Regions from separate parts of the Mesorhizobium sp. B2-4-13 genome, predicted to be linked through region 2. Evidence: predicted binding sites of a transcription regulator. Region 2 holds the regulator's gene; the other holds the start of a gene.

Region 1 (6,931 bases), on a different contig from region 2:
GCTTTCGACGACGCGGCCGTCCTTCATCACCATCATGCGCTGCGACAGCAGCCGCGCCACGGCGAGGTCGTGGGTGACGACGATCGCGGCAAGGCCGAGGTCCGTGACCAGGCCGCGCAAGAGATCAAGCAGGCGGGCCTGCACCGAGACATCCAGGCCGCCGGTCGGCTCATCCATGAACACCAGCCGTGGCCCGGTGACGAGATTGCGGGCGATCTGCAGCCGCTGACGCATGCCGCCGGAAAAGGCGCGCGGTTCGTCGTCGATGCGGTCTTCCTCGATCTCGACGCGCGACAGCCAGTCGACCGCGGTAGCGCGGATCTTGCCGTAGTGGCGGTCGCCGACCGCCATCAGCCGTTCGCCGACATTGGCGCCGGCCGAGACCGTCATGCGCAGGCCGTCGGCTGGGTTCTGATGGACAAAGCCCCAGTCGGTGCGCATCAGGAAGCGGCGCTCGGCCTCGCTCATGCGGTAGAGCTCGCGGAACTGGCCGTCGCGCATGCGGTAGCTGGCTGTGCCGGAGGAAGGCAGCAGCCGCGTCGACAGGCAGTTGAGCAGCGTCGTCTTGCCGGAGCCGGACTCACCGACGACCGCCAGAACCTCGCCCGGCCACAGGTCGAAGGAGACATTGTCGCAGCCGACCCGCGAGCCATAGAACTTGGAGAGCGCCGAGACGCGCAGCAGCGGTTCGTCGGTCATTGCGCCGGCTCCATGTTTCCTGCGGCAAGATCGGTTTCGGGGGCAAGGTGGCCGCGATGGCCGTCGGCGCGCCGCTTCTCGCAATAATCGGTGTCGGAGCAGACGAACATGTGGCCGCCATGGTCGTCGAGGATGACCTCGTCGAGATAGACATTCTCGGCCGCGCACAGCGCACAGGGCTGATCGAAAGTCTGTACCTCGAACGGATGATCCTCGAAGTCGAGGCTCACCACATCGGTGAAGGGCGGCACGGCGTAGATGCGCTTTTCGCGGCCGGCGCCGAACAGCTGCAGGGCCGGCGAGCGGTGCATCTTGGGATTGTCGAATTTTGGCGTCGGCGACGGGTCCATCACATAGCGGCCCTCGATCTTGACCGGATAGGCATAGGTGGTGGCGATGCGGCCGTGCTTGGCGATGTCCTCATAGAGCTTCACATGCATGAGGCCGTATTCTTCCAGCGCATGCATTTTCCGCGTTTCGGTCTCGCGCGGCTCGAGGAAGCGCAGCGGTTCGGGGATGGGCACCTGGTAGACCAGCACCTGGCCCGCCGTGAGTGGATGTTCGGGGATGCGGTGACGGGTCTGGATGATGGTGGCGGTGGCGGTATCGGTGGTGACCGCGACGTTAGCGACTTTCTTGAAGAAGGCGCGGATCGACACGGCATTGGTGGTGTCATCGGCGCCCTGGTCGATGACCTTGAGCACATCGTCGGGGCCGATAATCGACGCGGTGACCTGCACGCCGCCAGTGCCCCAGCCATAGGGCATCGGCATTTCGCGCGAGGCGAACGGCACCTGGTAGCCCGGAATGGCGATGCCCTTGAGGATCGCGCGGCGTATCATCCGCTTGGTCTGCTCGTCGAGATAGGCGAAGTTGTAGGTGGCGATGTCTGTCGGTTGCGCAGTCATTCCGCTGCCTCCTTTTTTTCTTCCGCCTTCGCTGGATTCTCGCGTGCTTCGTACTCGGCGCGCATGCGACGTACGAGATCGAGTTCGGCCTGGAAGTCGACGTAGTGCGGCAGCTTCAGGTGCTCGACGAAGCCGGTGGCCTGGACATTGTCGGAGTGCGAGATGGCGAACTCCTCGTCCTGGGCGGCGGCGACGATATCCTCGCCGAGCTCGGAGGCGCGCAAGGCGCGGTCGCAGAGCGCCATGGCCATCGCCTTGCGTTCGCTCTGGCCGAAGACGAGGCCGTAGCCGCGGGTGAATTGCGGCGGCGCCTTGGCCGAGCCCTTGAACTGATTGACCATCTGGCATTCGGTGACGCGCACCGTGCCGAGCGGCACGGCGAAGGGCAGTTCGGGAACGTCGAGTTCCAGCTCGACCTCGCCGATGCGGATTTCGCCGACGAAGGGATGGTTGCGGGCATAGCCGCGCTGGGTGGAATAGCCGAGCGCCAGCAGAAAACCCTCGTCGCCGCGCGACAGTGCCTGCAGGCGGATGTCGCGCGCCATCGGGAATTCCAGCGGCTCGCGGGTGATGTCGCCGGGCACATGGTCCTGCGGCATCTGGCCATCCGGTTCGATCAGACCTTCACGGGCGAGGATCGCCGAGACGCGCGGCATCGCCTGCGCTTCCGTCTCGCGCTGCAAGGGCTCGGCGACATCGGCGCCAGCGGCAAGTTCAGGGTCGAGCAGCCGATGCGTGTAGTCGAAGGTCGGGCCGAGCAACTGGCCGCCTGGCAGATCCTTGTAGGTCGCCGAGATGCGCCGTTCGACCAGCATGGCGCCGGTGTCGATCGGCTTGCTGTAGCCGAAGCGCGGCAGCGTTGTGCGATAGGCGCGGACCAGGAAGATCGCCTCGATCATGTCGCCGCGCGCCTGCACGATGGCTAGCGCGGCCAGTTCCCTGTCATAGAGCGAGCCTTCGCTCATCACCCGGTCGACGCCGAGCGCCAGCTGTTCCACGATCTGGTCGAGGCGAAGTGCGGGCACCGAGCGGTCGCCGCGCCGGCGGTCGGCAAGCAGGCTGTGGGCGTTGGCAATGGCGGCTTCGCCACCTTTTACCGCGACATACATCTTACGCCTCCATCGTCTTGATACGCGTCGTGCGCGGCAGGCAGGCTATGCGGTCCGATGTGGCGAGGATGATGTCGACGCCGCGCGGAAAGCGCCTGATATTCTGCTTCCACTGCTCGACGAAATGGCGCGGCATCTGTGCCGGCGCGATCGTGGCGCTGGTTTCAATGCCCGGGCCTTCCAGCAAGAGCGGGGTCCCTGAAGTGAGATCGCCGACCTGCAGGATCAGCGTCGTCGATCGGTCGGGATAATCCTGCGTGCCCTGTGCAAAACCGTCGAGCGCCATCATCTCGGCCGGCGTGGCAACAAACGCGAAATGCGCGTCGGCCGGCGTGTTGGCCAGCGGCGCGCCCGTATGGAACCCAAGCCAGGACCCGATCGCGGCGGAGGCATGCAGGGCAGGGTCGAGCCAGAGCGGCGTGTCGTTGTCGCATAGCGCCAGTGCTACGGCGCCCGACGTCGCCGAGAGCGGAGCCGGCGGGCGGGCCAGGGGTGGCAAGGGGTGGACACTGCCCGGCCGCGCCATGGCATCCATGACGGCCCGAAACACGGTCTGAGCGTTGAAGACCGGATCGGCGAAACCGCCCTCGATCGATTGCGCAGCGATATCCATCAATCTTCTCCGCGAACCATGGTGAAGAAATCCACCTTCGTTGCCGCCGTCTCGGCGCGGCGTTTTTCCTGGGCAGCGGTGAGAGCCGAGCGTAAAGGCGTAATGAGCCTGGTCTCGACCTCGGTGCGGCGGGCAGGGTCCTGCCAGAGCGCGTCGGCTATTGCTCCCAGCTTCGCCTTCTGCTTGTCGCGGCCAAGCGCGTAACAATGGCCGACCTGCCCGGATGGCAGCCGGACAGTAGCACGCGTGACGGTCGCCTCGCCGACATTGAAGGGCGCGCCGCCGCCGCCGATGCGGCCACGAAGCGTGACAAGGCCCGTCTCGGGACCGCGCAGAAGTTCGGCTTGCGAAGGCAGGCCGGACTCGTTCCAGAGCCGGACGATGTCGTCGCCGCTCGATTGCGCCAGCGTCGCCATGGCGGCCTTGCGCTCGGCCTGGTCGCGGCCTTCCTGTCCTCGCATCGCCAACTTCCTCTCAGCTAAATTTGTCTATTGATATAGACAACTATACAAATATACATGTTACCTAACGCGAGTCCATGACGGGTGCGTGACAGGCCGGGGGCAAAACATGATCGGGCATGATGTGGCCGACAGCATCGAGCGGCGCAGCGGCGTCTCACTGTGGCGCCAGATCGCCGACAGGATCCTGCAATCCATCGCCGCCGGCGATTTCGCCGAAAACGCCGCGCTGCCGCCCGAAGTCGCGCTGGCCGAGCGCTACGGCGTCAACCGTCACACCGTACGCAGCGCCATATCGGCCCTCGTGCAGGAGGGCGTGCTGCGGGCCGAGCAGGGACGCGGCACCTTCGTCCTGTCACGCAAGCGGCTGTCCTATCCGATTGGCGCGCGGACACGCTTTTCGACTGGCCTGCAGGGGCAGACGTCGGAACGGCACATCGTGCTGCTCGCTTCGTCGGTCGAGCCCGCCAGCCAGCGCGTGGCCGAAGGCCTTGGCCTTGCCAGGGGTGCCGAGGTGATCCGGTTGGAGACACGCGGCGAGGCTGACGGACGGCCAGTGTCGCGCGCCGCTGGATGGTTCGATGCCCGGCGCTTTGCCGGCATCGACAAGGCGATGGCGCAAACCGGTTCTATCACCGCCTCGCTCGCACGTTTCGGTATCGACGATTATCTCAGGCAATCGACCGTGCTCTCGGCGCGCCATGCCGACGCCGCCGATCTCGCCGATCTCGATCTGCAGCCGGGCGCCATCGTGCTGGTCACGGTTGCGGTCAACGTCACACCCGACGGCCAGCCGATCCAGTTTTCGGAGTCGCGTTTTCCGGCCGAGCGGGTGGAGTTGAAGCTGTCGGCGCTGTAGGGCTATCCGATCTCGATCACGGCCTTGATCAGGCCCGACTTTTCATGCGCCCAGCGTGCGAGATCTCCTGGCGTATCGGCCAGCGTGGTGCGGTGGGTGACAAGCTTGGCCAACGGCACGGCACCATTGCGGATCGAGGCCGCGACATGGTCGAAGTCGGCGCGCAACGCATTGCGGCTGCCGATCAATGTCATTTCTCGCTTGTGGAACTCGGGATCGGAAAAAACAATATCGTCCTTGACGACGCTGACCAGCACCAGCGCTCCGCCATGCGCGACGTGGGCAAAGGCCGATTGAACCGATCGCGTGTTGCCGGTGGCGTCGAAGACTACGTCGAAGCCTTCGCCGTCGGTCGCATCACGCACCAGATCGGACACGGGTCCTTGCGAGCCGTCGAGAATCGAAAAGCCGAGTTCACTCGCCGCGAAGACCAGTCTTTCGGTGCTCATATCGAGAAGTGTCACATCCAACCCGGCAATGCGGGCGAAGATGGCGGTGCCGAGCCCGATCGGGCCGGCGCCGATGACCAGGGTGCGGGCGCCAGGCTCGGCCCGGGCGCGCCGGACGGCATGCGCCCCGATGGCCAGGAATTCGACGGCGGCGGCGTCGGCGAGCGACAGGCCGTTGGTGGGATAGAGATTCTTAGCCGGCACCAGGATCTGTTCGCACATGGCGCCGTCGCGGTGCACGCCGAGCACTTCGATCCTGACACAGCAATTGGGCTTGCCGTGCCGGCAGGCGATGCATTTGCCGCAGGCAAGGTAGGGGTTGATGATCACCGGTTCGCCAAGGGCGAGGTCGACGCCTTCGCCCCGCTCGGTCACTGTGCCGGAGACTTCATGGCCCATGATGCGGGGATAGGCGAGGAAAGGGTGCTTACCCTCGAAGATATGGTAGTCGGTGCCGCAGATGCCGACATGACTGACCGCCACCAGGGCCCAGCCGGGAGGCGGGGCGCCGGGAGCCGGGTGGTCTTCGACAGCAAGGTCGCCGGGCGAGCGGCAGACGACGGCTTTCATGCTTTGATCCAGTCTGTTCAAGAAATCGCCGGCCCGCGCCAGGCCGGCGATCGATTGGAATGCGTCATTTGCCGCGGCGGCGCAGTCCGTCGAAGTAGACGATGATGATGATCAGCGCGCCGGTGATGATGCGCTGCCAGAACGAGTTGACGTTGAGCAGGTTGGCGCCGTTGTTGATGGTGGCCAGGATGAAGGCGCCAAGCAGCGGCCCGTGCACCGAGCCGACCGCGCCGAACAGCGAGGTGCCGCCGATGACCGAAGAGGCGATCGCCTGCAGTTCCCAGCCCTCGGCCTGGGTCGGGTTGCCGATGCCGATGCGGGCGGCGAGCAGCACGCCGACGAAGGCCGCGCACAGGCCGGACAGCGTGTAAGCCATGTAGATGGTGCGCTGGACATTGACGCCGGACAGGCGCGAGGCCTCGGCGTTGGAGCCGACCGAAAAGAGGTAGCGGCCCCAACGGCTGTGATGCAGGAAGACATAGGCGGGCACACCCACCAGGATCACCATCCAGAACAAATTGGGAATGCCGATAAAGGAATTGCGCGAGAAGGCGGTAAAGCTGTCGCTGTTGATGTTGATCGAGTTCCCGTTGGTCATCAAAAGGCCGATGCCGCGCAGCGAGGTCAGCGTCGCCAGCGTGATGATGAAGGGCGGCAAGCCCATCTTGACGATGCCGAAGCCATGGAAAAGGCCGATGGCGACACCGACGAGCAAGGTGATCAAGATGGCGACCGCGATCGGAACGCCGGCATTGATCAGCATGGCGACGACGACGGTGGCGAAGCCGACCACCGCGCCGACCGACAGATCGATGCCGCCGGTGATGATGACGAAGGTCTGGCCGACCGCCATGATGGCGATCATCGAGCCCTGCCGCAGAAGATTGGCGATGTTGTTGCCCGAGGCGAAGCTTGGCGTCGCCAGGGACAGGACGATCCAGAGCAGCACCAGCAGCGCCAGCAGCGTCAGCCCGAACAGGACGTTGTAGTTGCGCTTCGGTTTTTCGGCGGGGATCGCCTCGATGCTCATGTCTGTCCTCCCAGTTTTTCTTGTTTCTCGGCGAGCGCCTGCGTGAGAATGTCCTCGTGACTGGCGGTATGGAACCCGTGCGTGGCCACCAGCTTGCCGCGCCGGAACACGTGCAGCGTGTCGGCCAGTTCGTAGACCTCCGGCAAATAGGACGAGATCAGGATGATGCCGGCGCCCTTCGACAACAGCTCGCCGAACAGGCGATAGATCTCCGCCTTGGTGCCGACATCGAC
Region 2 (6,931 bases):
ATAGACGGTGTCGAGCCAGACGGCGATGACCAGCACGGCGCCGACGACGATGCTTTGCAACGGCGAATCGACACCGAGCAGCACCATGCCCGACTGCAGCGACTGCATCAGCAATGCACCGAGCATGGCGCCGATGATGGTTCCCGAGCCGCCGGCAAGCGAGGTGCCGCCGATGACGGCCGCGGCAATGACCAGCAGCTCATCCAATGTTCCCAGCACATTGGTGGACGAGTTCTGCCGGGCCGACGAAATGGCGGCGGCGATCGTGGCCAGCACGCCCATGATCATGAACACCTTCATGGTGATCCAGCGCGTGTTGATGCCGGCGAGATTGGCCGCTTCCGGATTGCCGCCGATAGCAAAGACATAACGGCCGAAACGGGTGCGGTTGGTGATGAAGGTCATGACCAGACCGACGGCGACCGCCATCAGCACCGGTATGGCGATGCCGTGGGCGATGAACAGCCCGCCCTCCGGCACGGTGATGTTGTTGGCGGCCGCGTACCGGTTCACGATCCCGATCGGCCATGGATAGGAGTTGGCTAGCCAGACCGCGCCCATGATGACGGCGCAGGTGACGACGCCGAGCAGCGTCTCGGCCCAGATCGGCCGCAGGGGGAAGCGGAAGCGCTTGCGCTGAACCCGCCCGTTGAACAGCGCGAACACCACGGCCAGGCAGGCGACGATGCCGACGACCCAGCTCCAGGTGGCGCCGATCGATCCGGCCGGTCCGCCGCCCATAAGCTGGAACGTGGCGTCGAGCGGTGCCACCGTCTGGCCTGACGTGACCCACCAGGCGGCGCCGCGCCAGACCAGCAGGCCACCCAGCGTGACGATGAAGGCCGGCACTTCGAGATAGGCGATGACGAAGCCCTGGAAGGCGCCGATCAAAAGCCCGAGCGCCAGACCGATGACCAGTGCCAGGACCCAGATCCATGGGTTGCCGAGTTCAAGTCCTACGAACCGAACCAGGAAATGTACCTGCGCAAAGCCCATGACCATGCCGATCAAGCCCTCGGCGGAACCGACGGACAGGTCGATGTTGCGCATGACGATGACCAGCACCATGCCGCAGGCCATGATGGCGACCGCGGACGTCTGCACCGACAGGTTCCACAGATTGCGTGGCGTGAGGAACGTGCGGCTGTCGAAATCGAGCGGATTGACACCAAGACGCAGGCTCGAAATCACATGCAGCGCGACCCAGATCAGCAGCAGCGCGCCGATCATGCCGAGCATGCGGGTATCGATCTCGGTCGCCTTCAGGAAACGCGCGACCGCGCCGAGTTCCGACGCACGCGCCGTATCGGCCTGCGAGGTTGAGGTCGTGTCGGTCATGATGTCCTCCCAGCGGCTTGCCGTCTGACGCGGAGCCGGACCAGAGCCCAGAAGTTAGCCGCCAGCGGCGGAAACACAAATCTTGTCGGGAAAACGCCGCGGCTTGGAAGCAATTCCAGGAAAAGTGCGTAAGGGTTTTTGTCCGGAATTGCGAAGACAAGGAAATTGGAACGGCCAGTGTTCAGAACACTGACCGTTCCACGCCGCGGCGTTTCCGACTTTTCAGGCGATCAAGCTCAGTTGCAGGCCGCGACGCTGCCCGCGGCAACGCCCGTGCAGACTTCGTCCTTCTTGATCCAGCCGGCGTCGATGACGAGGTTGAGATTGTCCTTGGTGATGGCCACCGGGGTCAGGAACAGCGACTTGACGGTGTTGCCGCCAGGCGTCGTGAAGTCCTTCACGCCGGCGATGTCGGTCATCTTCTTGCCGTCGGCGAGTTGCGAGGCGATCTCGGCGGCGTTCTTGCCGAGTTCGCGCGCGTCCTTCCACACCGACACGGTCTGGGTGCCGAGCGCGATGCGGTTGAGCGCGGCGTGGTCGCCGTCCTGGCCGGAGACCGGCACGGTGCCGGCGAGCCCCTGCGCCGTCAGCGCCGCGACGACGCCGCCGGCGGTGCCGTCATTGGCGGCGACCACGGCGTCCACCTTGTTGTCGTTGGCGGTGAGGAACTGTTCCATGTTCTTCTGGGCGTTGGCGGGCAGCCAGCCGTCCGTATAGGCTTCGCCGACATTCTTGATCTTGCCGCTGTCTATGGCCGCCTTCAGCACTTCCATCGAGCCCGAGAACAGGAAGTCGGCATTCGGATCGGCGCCGGAGCCCTTGATGAAGACGTAATTGCCCTCAGGCTTCACCTTGAACACTTCGCGGGCCTGCATGCGGCCAACTTCCTTGTTGTCGAAGGTCAGGTAGAAGACGTCCTTGTTCTCGATCAGGCGGTCATAGCCGACGACCGGAATGCCCTCGTCGAGCGCCTTCTGTACCGCCGGGCCGATGGCCGACGCGTCCTGCGCCAGGATGATCAGCGAATTGGCACCCTGCGAAATCAGGCTCTCGACATCGGTCAGCTGCTTGCCGGGATTGGACTGCGCATCGGCGGAAATGTACTTGTCGCCCGCGGCCTCGATCGCCTTCTTCATGGCCGCCTCGTCGGTCTTCCAGCGCTCCTCCTGGAAGTTGGACCACGACACGCCGATGACCTTGTCCTTTGCCTGCGCGACCGACGCCAGCGTCAGCGACATGGCGACACCCGCCAGAATGGCGACTGTGAATCTCTTCATGATATCCTCCCTGCGCCCGCGTGTGGCGCGACCAAACTGGCCCTAAGGCCGGCACAAAGGCCCTAATTTTTTCGAGCCTCGAAAAAACACTGGTCCATCGCCGGAACACTGTCAACATCGATTCTGACGGATTTTGAGGTGCCGGAAGCCTTTTTTCGAGCCCCGCAATAAATAAATGACAGCCCCAGCCGCTTCTGCCAGTATTCGACCCGTTGCCGGAGGTGTTCGAGGGGGCGTCAAGAACCGCGGCGACGGGGAGGGAAATCATGTCGGTCGGAATCCGCCACGACGATCTGCGCCGGCGCAACCGCGCAATGGTGATTGGAGCCGTGCGCCGGGGTGGCCAGCCCTCGCGCACCGAGATCGCCGCCACCACCGCCCTGAGCCACTCGACCATATCGGCGATATCAGCCGACCTGATCGGCGAAGGTATCCTGAGCGAAGGCAAGCCGAACGAGGCCGGCTCACTGAAACGCGGCCGGCCGCAGGTTGGCCTTGGTCTCAACCCCGAGGCCGCGGCGGTCATGACCGTGGTGCTGTCGCTGAATTTCCTCTCCGTCGCCGTCATCGACTACGCCGGCCAGGTGATATCGGAGGAGCAGCGCCGGCTGGACACGCTGACCATGTCCCGCGAGGCGCTGATCGGCGAATGCGTGGCCATCGTCCGCCGCCGCCTCGAAGATCCCGACCTCGACGTCGCCAGCATCGCCCGCATCGCGCTGGCGATCCAGGGTATCACCGACACCGAGGCGCGCGCCATGCTGTGGTCGCCGATCACGCCGCAGACGGACATTGCCTTCGCCGACATACTCGAAGCCGAATTCGGCATCCCCGCCACCATGGAGAACGACTGCAACATGATGGCTGTGGCGCTGCGCTGGCGCGACCCCGAGCGCTACCGCGACGACTTCATCGCCATCCTGCTCTCGCACGGCATCGGCATGGGGCTGGTGCTGAAGGGCGAGCTGTTCACCGGCACCCATTCCTCGGGCGGCGAGTTCGGCCACATGATCCATCGCCCCGGCGGCGCGCTCTGCCGCTGCGGGCGGCGCGGCTGCGTCGAGGCCTATGCCGGCAACTATGCCATCTGGCGTAATGCAGGACAGCTGGGTGAGGACGCCAAACCGGTCGACGTCAGCGACGCCGACATGCGCGCATTGGCGGCTACGGCGCGCGAAAGAGACGGACCGGAGCGCGAGGCCTATCGCAAGGCCGGCGAGGCGCTGGGCTATGGCCTTGGCAGCCTGTTCGCGCTGATCGATCCGGCGCCGGTTGCGATGGTCGGCGTCAGCGCCGCCGCCTTCGATCTGATCGAGCCGGCCTTGCGCGAGGCCATCGCCCAGACCGCCGGCGGCCAGCATTCGAAATCGATTTCCTTCGATACAGAGCCGAACGAATTGCCGCTGATCCGCGAGGGCTGCGCCATGCGCGCGCTCACCTTCGTCGACCAGGAGATTTTCGCGCCGGGCGTGCAGGTGAGATCCGGCAAGAACGTGGCCTGATCTCAATCCTCGCGGATTGCGTAGCCTGCGCCACGGATGGTGCGTATCACATCGGGCATGCGGCCATTGTTGACCGCCTTGCGCAGGCGGCCGACATGCACATCCACGGTGCGCTCGTCGATGTAGATCGTCTCGCCCCAGACATTGTCGAGCAACTGGCTGCGCGAGAACACGCGGCCGGGATGGCGCATCATGAATTCGAGTAGCCGGAACTCGGTCGGTCCGAGCCGGATCTCGCTCTTCTTGCGATAGACCCGGTGCGATTCGCGGTCGAGCACGATGTCGCCGACCTTGAGCACGCTGGACAGCACTTCCGGTTTGGCGCGGCGCAGCAGCGCCTTGACCCGGGCCATGAATTCCGGCGTCGAGAACGGCTTGACCAGATAGTCGTCGGCGCCGGTCGAGAGGCCGCGCACGCGATCGCTCTCCTCGCCGCGCGCCGTCAGCATGATGATCGGCAGTCGCTCCGTCTCGGGCCGCATGCGCAGGCGCCGACAGAGTTCGATGCCGGAAACCGCCGGCACCATCCAGTCGAGCACCAGCAGGTCGGGCACGTTTTCCTGGAGGCGTATCTCGGCTTCGTCGCCGCGTGTCACCACCTCGACCTGGTAACCCTCGGACTCCAGGTTGTAGCGGAGGAGCACGCCCAGCGGCTCCTCGTCCTCCACCACCATGATGCGTGGCGCGATCATCGATCGATCATCCCTGCCGTCAAGCCGCCGGCACCGACATCGCCGTCTCGTCCTGCTTCGGACGGTTGGCGGGCAGTTGCGTGCCGGTCAGCACATAATACGCATTCTCGGCGATGTTGGTCACATGGTCGCCGATGCGTTCGAGATTCTTGGCGCAGAACAAAAGATGCGTACAAGCCGTGATGTTGCGGGGATCCTCCATCATGTAAGTCAGGAGTTCGCGGAAGACCGAAGTGTATTTGACGTCGATGCGTTCGTCGTCATTCCTGAGCTTGGCGAGGGCGGCGGCATCGCCGGCCGCATATTCCTCGACGACGCCCTGCACCTGGATCAGCACCAGCTGCGCCATGGAGTCGATGGAATGCGACAAGTCGCGCGGCGTGGCGGTGAGGCCTACCGAGCCGACGCGCTTGGCGATGTTCTTGGCAAGGTCGCCGATGCGTTCGAGATCGCCCGCCATGCGGATCGAGCCGACGACATGACGCAGATCGTCGGCCATCGGCTGGCGCTTGGCGATCAGGGTGATGGCGCGATCATCGAGTTCGCGCTGGCGCGCGTCCATGATGGCGTCGTCGGAGACGACGCGCTGTGCCAGCGCGTTGTCGGAATTCAGCAGCGCCTTGGTGGCGCCGCCGACCATCGTGCCGGCGAGATCGCCCATGTCGCTGATCAGCTTGCTGATCTGTCCGAGATCCTCGTCGAAGGCTGCGACTGTGTGTTCGGCCATGATCCTGGTCCTCGTATGCGTGAGATCAGCCGAAGCGGCCGGTGATGTAGTCCTGCGTGCGCTTCTCGCGAGGCGACGTGAAGATCTTCTCGGTCTTGTCGAATTCGACCAGCTCGCCCAGATACATGAAAGCCGTCTGCTTCGAGACGCGCGCGGCCTGCTGCATGTTGTGGGTGACGATGACGATCGTGTAGTCGGCCTGCAACTCGTCGATCAATTCCTCGATCTTGGCGGTCGACAATGGGTCGAGCGCCGAGGCCGGTTCGTCGAGCAGGATGACCTCCGGCTTGACCGCCACGGTGCGGGCGATGCAAAGCCGCTGCTGCTGGCCGCCCGACAGGCTGAGGCCGCTGGCATTGAGCTTGTCCTTGACCTCGTTCCACAGCGCGGCGCGTTTCAACGCCTGCTCGACACGGCCGTCCATCTCGGCCTTGCCGATCTTCTCATAGAGCCTGACGCCGAAGGCGATATTCTCATAGATCGACATCGGGAACGGCGTCGGCTTCTGGAACACCATGCCGATCTTGGTGCGCAACAGGTTGAGGTCCTGCGAGCGGTCGAGAACGTTCTGGCCGTCGAGCAGCACCTGACCCTCGGCGGTCTGCTTGGGGTAGAGCTCGTAGATGCGGTTGAAGACGCGCAGCAGCGTCGACTTTCCGCAACCCGACGGTCCGATGAAGGCCGTCACGCTGCGCTCGGGCAGCGACAAGGTGATGTCTTTCAGCGCCTTCGACTGGCCGTAGTAGAAATTGAGGTTCTTGACCTCGATCTTCGCCTTGGCGGCTGCCTCTGTCGCAATCGTCATGTCTGGAGACAACATCTGGCTCATTTGTCCTCTCTGCGTCCGGTCAGGCTGCGCGCAAAGATGCTGAGCGCGAGAACCGTCAATGTGATTATGAGTGCGCCGGTCCACGCCAGTTGCTGCCACTCCTCGTAAGGGCTGAGAGCGAACTGGAAGATGGTCACCGGCAGGCTGGCCATCGGCGCATTGAGATTGCTCGACCAGAACTGGTTGTTGAGCGCTGTGAAGAGTAGCGGCGCCGTCTCGCCGGAAATGCGGGCAATGGCCAGCAATATGCCGGTGACGATGCCGGACATCGCCGCGCGGTAGGCCACCGAACGGATCACCACCCAGCGCGGCGCGCCAATCGCCGTGCCGGCCTCGCGCAAAGCGTTCGGCACAAGGTTGAGCATGTCCTCGGTGGTACGCACCACGACGGGAATGACCAGGATGGCCAGTGCCACGGCACCGGCGATGGCCGAGAAATGCCCCATCGGCCGTACCATCAATTCGTAGACGAACAGGCCGATGATGATTGAGGGCGCCGACAGCAGGATGTCGTTGATAAAGCGCACCACGGTGGTGAGCTTCGAAAAGCGGCCATATTCGGCCAT

What was found. The regulator PhoB, encoded in region 2, activates phosphate uptake and scavenging genes when phosphate is short. The targets are predictions, from matches to a motif close to TGTCATNNANCTGTCAT.
Region 1: the regulator PhoB is predicted to act here: its motif matches at 3,868-3,884, upstream of phnF (phosphonate metabolism transcriptional regulator PhnF).

What each region holds. Positions count from the first base shown of each region.
Region 1 covers NZ_VFVB01000002.1:741,278-748,208, reverse strand. Annotated here, with positions in the region: gene phnK (phosphonate C-P lyase system protein PhnK) at 1-699, opposite strand, end outside; gene FJ936_RS07755 (alpha-D-ribose 1-methylphosphonate 5-phosphate C-P-lyase PhnJ) at 696-1,607, opposite strand; gene FJ936_RS07750 (carbon-phosphorus lyase complex subunit PhnI) at 1,604-2,716, opposite strand; gene phnH (phosphonate C-P lyase system protein PhnH) at 2,718-3,329, opposite strand; gene phnG (phosphonate C-P lyase system protein PhnG) at 3,329-3,790, opposite strand; gene phnF (phosphonate metabolism transcriptional regulator PhnF) at 3,900-4,649, shown strand; gene FJ936_RS07730 (zinc-binding alcohol dehydrogenase family protein) at 4,652-5,668, opposite strand; gene FJ936_RS07725 (ABC transporter permease) at 5,733-6,698, opposite strand; gene FJ936_RS07720 (sugar ABC transporter ATP-binding protein) at 6,695-6,931, opposite strand, start outside.
Region 2 covers NZ_VFVB01000007.1:84,946-91,876, reverse strand. Annotated here, with positions in the region: gene FJ936_RS19765 (sugar ABC transporter permease) at 1-1,338, opposite strand, end outside; gene xylF (D-xylose ABC transporter substrate-binding protein) at 1,575-2,615, opposite strand; gene FJ936_RS19755 (ROK family protein) at 2,882-4,117, shown strand; gene phoB (phosphate regulon transcriptional regulator PhoB) at 4,120-4,809, opposite strand; gene phoU (phosphate signaling complex protein PhoU) at 4,829-5,536, opposite strand; gene pstB (phosphate ABC transporter ATP-binding protein PstB) at 5,562-6,365, opposite strand; gene pstA (phosphate ABC transporter permease PstA) at 6,362-6,931, opposite strand, start outside.